Fodinicola acaciae: one gene and its partner. The protein of the gene in region 2 interacts with the protein of the main gene of each other region in a pairwise test. Links are inferred from orthologs where the notes say so. Each region holds a gene or a part of one and is shown on either strand. Other genes may lie near its edges. The genes, in order: rsfS and GNX95_RS40435.

Region 1 (3,008 bases), on a different replicon or contig from region 2:
ACCGGCCGCCGACGGTGACCGTCAGCGGCACCACACGTACGCCGGCCTCGGCGGCGACCGAGGCGGACAGGCCGGCCGTGGAGTCCGTGACCACCGCAACCCGCCGAGTCATGGCCTCGACCCTAGTCCCAGCAGGACCGTACGGTGGCCGCGAGGGCCGAACCGATCTCGGCGTGCGTCTGCCAGCCATAGTGCATGCCGTCCGGGTTGGCGCGACCGGCCAGCAGGTGCGGCCAGACGATCCGCGGCAGGTCGACCATTGGTACGTCCTGCCGCCGTCCCCACGCGCGCGCGGCCGCGACCGCCGGACCGTGGCCACGCGGCTCACCAGAGGCGCAGCCATAGACGGCGGCCTGGTGCGGCGGCGGCAGGATCCCCACCACCGGCACGCCAGGGTGGAAGAAGCGCACGCCACCGAGGCAGTTGGTCAGGTAGGTGTCCGTCAACGCCTGCGGCAACGCGCGCCACGGCGTACGCAGCGCGGCGACCGGCTGCGTCCGCTGGTATGCCTGCCGGACCGCGCGCCGCAACGCCGGTGGCCGCAGATAGCGGATCCCCTCCCGCAGCCAGGTCGGCACCGTCGTCGGCAGATAGTCCATGCCACCGACCGCCAGCACCACCGCCGAGGCACGCGCCAGCAGCACCGAATAGACGTACGGGTCGCGCGTCATCGACCACCACACGTCACGCGACGTCCAGCCGACGCGCGCGACCAGATCGGCGGTCACCGCGACACCGCCAGCGGACAGCTCAGCCGCCATCACGTTCGGGAACAGCCGAGGGTCGGTGCTGATCTCGCCACGCTCCGGCCCGTAGAACGCCAACGAGTCGGCGAAGACCAGGACGTGCTTCATCAGGGAGTGGCGGCACCGACGTTGTACGCGGACAGGACCCACTCGTCCGGCGCGTCGCTGGACACCACCGGCCGGGTGCGCAGCTGGGCCCAGTGGCAGTTGTGCAGGCCGCTGACCGTACGCGCCAGCTCCTCCGGCCAGCGCAGCAGCTCGGCCAGGCCGTAACGGATCGCGCCACCGTGCGACACCAGGATCACCGTCGCCTCGGTCACGTCGGAAACGCGCGTCACCGCGCTGCGGATCGCGGCGGCGACCCGCGTGCGTACGGCGTCAGGGTCCTCGCGGCCGTTGACCGTCGGTTGCCGGCCGGCCTGCCACATCGCGAACGCCTCGGAGTCGTGCTCGGCCAGCTCGGCGTGCGTCTTGCCCTGCCAGTCACCCCAGTGCCGCTCGCGCAGCCGCTCGTCGGTGTGTACGGCCAGGCCGGTGCGCTCGGCGAGCGCCGCGGCGGTCTGCTGCGCCCGCTGCAGGTCGCTGGAGACCAGCAACGACGGCGACATCGCGGCCAGCAGCTCGGCCGCCTTCTCCGCCTCGGCGACGCCGGTCTCGGACAGCGGCGGGTCGAGCTGCCCCTGGAACCGGCTCTCCGCGTTCCAGCCGGTCAGGCCGTGCCGCCAGAGGATCAGCCGTACGGAGGTCATTCGGTCGACTCCAACGCCGAGTCCACGAACGGGATGGTGGGGCAGTCCTTCCACAGCCGCTCCAGCGCGTAGAAGGCGCGCTCGTCGGAGTGCTGGACGTGCACGATGACATCGACGAAGTCGAGCAGGACCCAGCGGCCTTCCCGTGCGCCTTCGCGCCGGACCGGCTTGACGTCGTGTTGCGTACGCAGCCGCTCCTCGACCGCGTCGACGATGGCCGAGACCTGGCGCTCGTTCGGCGCGGACGCGATCAGGAACGCGTCGGTGATGACCAGCTGGTCGCTCACGTCCAGGATGACCACGTCGGTGGCCTTCTTGTCGGCCGCGGCCTGCGCGGCGGAGAGCGCGAGCTGACGCGCGCGATCGGACACCGGCACCGGTCAGGCCTCCTCATACGACGACATTGCGCAGCTCGAGGGTCTCATGCGCGGCTCACGACGGAGTCACTGGCACCACACTCCAGCCTCACCAGCAGAAACACGCCGACTACAGGCGGTCACCGATAGCCGGCGCCGTTGCCCGGGCCGTCGCCGCGATAGAGCCGGCGCTTCTCGATGTACTGCACCACCCCGTCCGGCACGAGATACCAGACCGGCCGCTTCGCCGCGACGCGCTCACGGCAGGAGGTCGACGAGATCGCCATCGCCGGCACCTCGATCAGCGAAACCGAGTCGGCCGGCACGTCGTCCGGCAGCTTCGGGTCGGACAGCTCGAAACCGGGCCGGGTGACGCCGACGAAATGCGCCATGCCGAACAGTTCCTCGTGGTTTTTCCAGGACAGGATCGCCGGCAGCGCGTCGGCGCCGGTGATGAAGAACATCTGCACGTCTTTGCCGTAGATCTCCCGCAAATCCTGCAGCGTGTCGATGGTGTACGTCGGCCCCGGCCGGTTGATGTCGACCCGGCTCACCGAAAACCGCGGGTTGGACGCGGTGGCGATGACGGTCATCAGATAGCGGTCCTCGGCGGGGCTGATCCCCTCTTTCCAGTACGGCTGGCCGGTCGGCACGAAGACGACCTCGTCCAGGCCGAACCGGTCGGCGACCTCGCTGGCCGCCACCAGGTGTCCGTGGTGGATCGGGTCGAACGTGCCACCCATGATCCCGATACGGTCCACCGGCTCGTCGATAGCCATCCGTGCATTGTCGCAGCTCAACCGGCCGTACGCTGGTGACGCGCAGCACGTTAGAACTGGAAGCCGGTGGGGAACGGGTCGGTCGGGTCCAGCAGGTATCGCGCGGTGCCGGTGACCCAGGCGCGGCCGGTGATGGTCGGCAGCACCGCCGGCAGCCCGGCCACCGAGGTCTCCCCGACCAGCCGGCCGACGAACCGCGAGCCGATGAACGACTCGTTCACGAAGTCGGTGTCCAGCGGCAGCTCACCGCGCGTCCACAGCTGCGCCATCCGCGCGGAGGTGCCAGTGCCGCACGGCGACCGGTCGAACCAGCCCGGATGGATCGCCATCGCGTGGCGCGAGTGCCGCGCATTCGAGCCGGGTGCGGCGAAATACACG
Region 2 (3,313 bases):
GCTCGCCGATCACCAGTTTGCGGGTGACGAGATCCACCAGCATGTCGTCGCCTTCGCAGAGCACCGAGCGGGTCGCCTCGGTCAGCTCGGCCAGGCCGGCCAGCGATCGTCCGCGCAATGCCGCCAACGTCTCGGCCAGCCGCGCCGCCTCGATGACGTGCGCCGAGGACACCGGCAGGTCCTGCTCGCGCAGCGTGGCCGCGACCGCGGTCAGCCAGCGTACGACCGGCCGGTCGGTCGAGGTGAACAGGTGGTGATACCAGCCGGGCGAGATGATGCCGGCGCCATAGCCGGAAGCGGCGGCGATCCGCGTGTGCGTCCACGGCACCCAGGTCAGCTGCGCCTTTTTCTTCGCCAGGCCGGTGAGCAGCTGGCGATCGGCTGTGGCGGAAGGAAAAGGCGGCAGCAATGCCGGAGAATGCCACGCGCCGCACACCACCGCGATCGGGTCTTTGCCTTCCTTCACGGCTTTCCGGATGGTCGTACGCATGTGTGCTTCACGTTTGTCTTCCCAGGCCTTCTCGCCGGCGGAGACTTCCGGAGCCGCCTGGCGCAGCTCGGTCATCGCCTCGATCACCGCCGGAAACGGGCTCACGCCGGAGTCCGCGCGGGTTTCGATGACCGCGTCCCACCAACGCTCCGGATCGTCGTAACCGGCCGCAGCGGCCAGCATGCCGAGTGGATCGGCGGTCGCCTCGCCGTCCTGGTCGTCGTCCTTGTGCGCGAGGTTGGCGCTGGCCGGCAGATCGCAGAACCGTACGGGCACGCCTGCGCGCAAGGCCCACTGGATCGCCTGCCATTCCGGCGAAAACGTGCTGAACGGCCAGAACGAGGCCACCCTCGGCCGGTCCGGCAGATACGCCAGCAGCGCCACCGGCGGCACCATGTCCGGATCGCCGGCCAGCTCGACCAGCGCGTCGGCCTCCGGCGGTCCTTCGATCAGCACGATCTGCGGCCGCAGGCGATCCAGCTCCGTCACCACGGCTCGGGCCGAGCCGGGGCCGTGATGGCGAATCGGAAGGATGCTGACGACACTCATTCAGGCCGTCACCCGGTGACCTCGCGGCACGCTCGATAGAAATCGGCCCAGCCGTCGCGTTCGCGGACGACCGCCTCGAGATATTCCACCCAGGCAACGCGATCCGAGACCGGGTCGCGTACGACCGCGCCGAGAATGCCGGCCGCGATGTCGGCCGGCCGCAGCACGCCGTCGCCGAAATGCGCGGACAATGCCAATCCGTTGGTGAGCACCGAAATCGCCTCGGCGGTGGACAACGTGCCGGACGGCGACTTGAGTTTCGTACGCCCGTCTTCGGTGCCGCCCGAGCGCAGCTCGCGGAAAACCGTGACCACCCGCCGGATCTCGGCCACCGCGGCCGGGATTTCCGGCAGCTGCAGGGAACGTCCGAGCTGCTCGACCCGCCGTGCGACGATCTCGACCTCTTCCTCGGCGGTCGCCGGCAACGGAAGCACGACCGTGTTGAAGCGCCGGCGCAGAGCGCTGGACAGCTCGTTGATGCCGCGGTCGCGGTCGTTGGCGGTCGCGATCACGTTGAAACCGCGCGCGGCCTGCACCTCGCTGCCGAGCTCCGGCACCGGCAGCGTCTTCTCCGACAGGATCGTGATCAGCGCGTCCTGCACGTCGCTCGGGATGCGGGTCAGCTCCTCCAGCCGGGCCAGCCGGCCTTCGCGCATCGCGGTCATCACCGGGGAGGGCACCATCGCACCCTCGGTCGGTCCTTCGGCGAGCAGCCGCGCGTAGTTCCAGCCATAGCGGATCGACTCCTCGGCCGTGCCGGAGGTGCCCTGCACGAGCAGCGTCGAGTCGCCGGAGACGGCCGCGGCCAGGTGCTCGGAGACCCAGGTCTTGGCCGTGCCAGGCACTCCGAGCAGCAACAACGCGCGGTCGGTGACCAGGGTGGCGACGGCGACCTCGACCAGCCGGCGCGGACCGACGTACTTCGGCGTGATCACCGTGCCGTCGGTGAGCGTGTCGCCGAGCAGATACGTGACGACGGCCCACGGCGACAGCCGCCAGCGCGGCGGCCGGGGACGGTCGTCGGTCTTCTCCAGCGCCGCGAGCTCCGCCGCGTACTCCTGCTCGGCGTGCGGCCGCAGCAACTCGGTCAACGTAAACCCTCCAGCATGTGGCGTCGGATGTCGATCAAGGTCGCGGCGCGGCGCAACGCCGGCTCGGCGCGGCTCTGGCTGAACCGCTCGGCCAGGCCGCGGAGCAGCTCGGCGATCCGTACGCTCGACTCGTCGGCCACCGCGCGATAGCCGATCAGCTCGATCGTCGTGCGCGGCACGTACGACTTCGGATCCTCGGCCAATGCTGCCAGCACCGCGGTCGACAGCTCCGGCGGCCACGGCCGCGCGCAGCTGCTGAGCAACGTCAGCGCACGCTGGCCGTCATGGCTGAGCGCGGTCGCGACGGCGTTTGTGCGTACGTCCGGAGGCAGGAGCGCCAGCAGGGGTTGGCAGCGATACGGTCCGAGCGCCTTGACGAAGGCGGTGGCCCAGGTCAGCTCCTCCTCCAGCTGCGTGGCCTCCATCCAGCCGGTGCGCAGCTCGCCGCCAAAGGGCTGGTTGTCGGTCATCGCCAGCAGCTCGGCCGGCGGCAGCTGCTCCGACCAGGTGCGCAGCGGCGTGGCCGCGATGACCTGCCGCAGCCAGAACGCGGAAAGGCCCTCGCCCTGTCGGCCGGGTTTCTCGGCGATGCCGTCCGCGCGCATGCCGGCGTCATAGCCGGGTGTCGCGATCAGCATCCGGTGCCGCCCGAGCCGCCGCTTCTCGATCGTGACCAGCAGCCGCGCCCGCTCGGCCATCCGCTGGGAGCGGCCGGAGTCGGGCAGCCGGCGCAGCAGGTCCCAGGCGATCTCGCGCACCTCGCGGCGGCGGTCGGCGGCGGCGAGGTTGAGCGCGTCCTCGTCGGCGTCGGACAGGCCCTCGGCGAAGGCGGCCAGCAGGTCGCGGCGCTCCGGCAACGCCTCGGTGTCCCAGCCGGCCATCAGCGCCTCGCGGGCCGCGCCGGGGTCGTGCCGGCGCGCGGCCGCGAAGGCATCGCGCCGGGTCAGCGGGTCGGCGACGCGCCAGTCGTCCGGCAGCGGCGCGGCGATCTCGCCGTACGCGAGCAGCTTGCGCCACTCCGGCCGCTGCGCGGCCAGCCAGCGGCCCCGCTCGCCGACCACCTCCACCAGCGGCTTGGCCAGGTCGCCGTGCATCGCCGCACGGTCGAGCAGAGCCGGGATGCGGGCCTCCGGCGCGCGGAAGCCGGCAGCGGTCATCGCCGTCACCAGCTCGTCCAGCAGGA

The links.
Region 1: the proteins of GNX95_RS40435 (region 2) and rsfS interact in binary tests that used the Escherichia coli proteins (3 or more experiments, as listed by UniProt). The link is inferred for Fodinicola acaciae from one-to-one orthologs.

The regions. Positions count from the first base shown.
Region 1 is NZ_WOTN01000002.1:2,304,012-2,307,019, reverse strand. What follows is about bases 183-2,876. They hold rsfS (ribosome silencing factor), read right to left. Parts: upstream 1,873-2,876; coding sequence 1,492-1,872; downstream 183-1,491. Other genes in these bases: GNX95_RS26155 (proline racemase family protein), read right to left, coding at 2,681-2,876; nadD (nicotinate-nucleotide adenylyltransferase), read right to left, coding at 1,992-2,630; GNX95_RS26170 (histidine phosphatase family protein), read right to left, coding at 854-1,495; octT (diglucosylglycerate octanoyltransferase), read right to left, coding at 183-854. Outside these bases: GNX95_RS26180 (DegV family protein), read right to left, coding at 1-112; more of octT, read right to left, coding at 123-182; more of GNX95_RS26155, read right to left, coding at 2,877-3,008. UniProt on the Escherichia coli protein: Functions as a ribosomal silencing factor. Interacts with ribosomal protein uL14 (rplN), blocking formation of intersubunit bridge B8.
Region 2 is NZ_WOTN01000004.1:1,050,067-1,053,379, forward strand. What follows is about bases 90-3,088. They hold GNX95_RS40435 (ATP-binding protein), read right to left. Parts: upstream 2,131-3,088; coding sequence 1,048-2,130; downstream 90-1,047. Other genes in these bases: GNX95_RS40430 (DUF5682 family protein), read right to left, coding at 90-1,039; GNX95_RS40440 (DUF5691 domain-containing protein), read right to left, coding at 2,127-3,088. Outside these bases: more of GNX95_RS40430, read right to left, coding at 1-89; more of GNX95_RS40440, read right to left, coding at 3,089-3,313.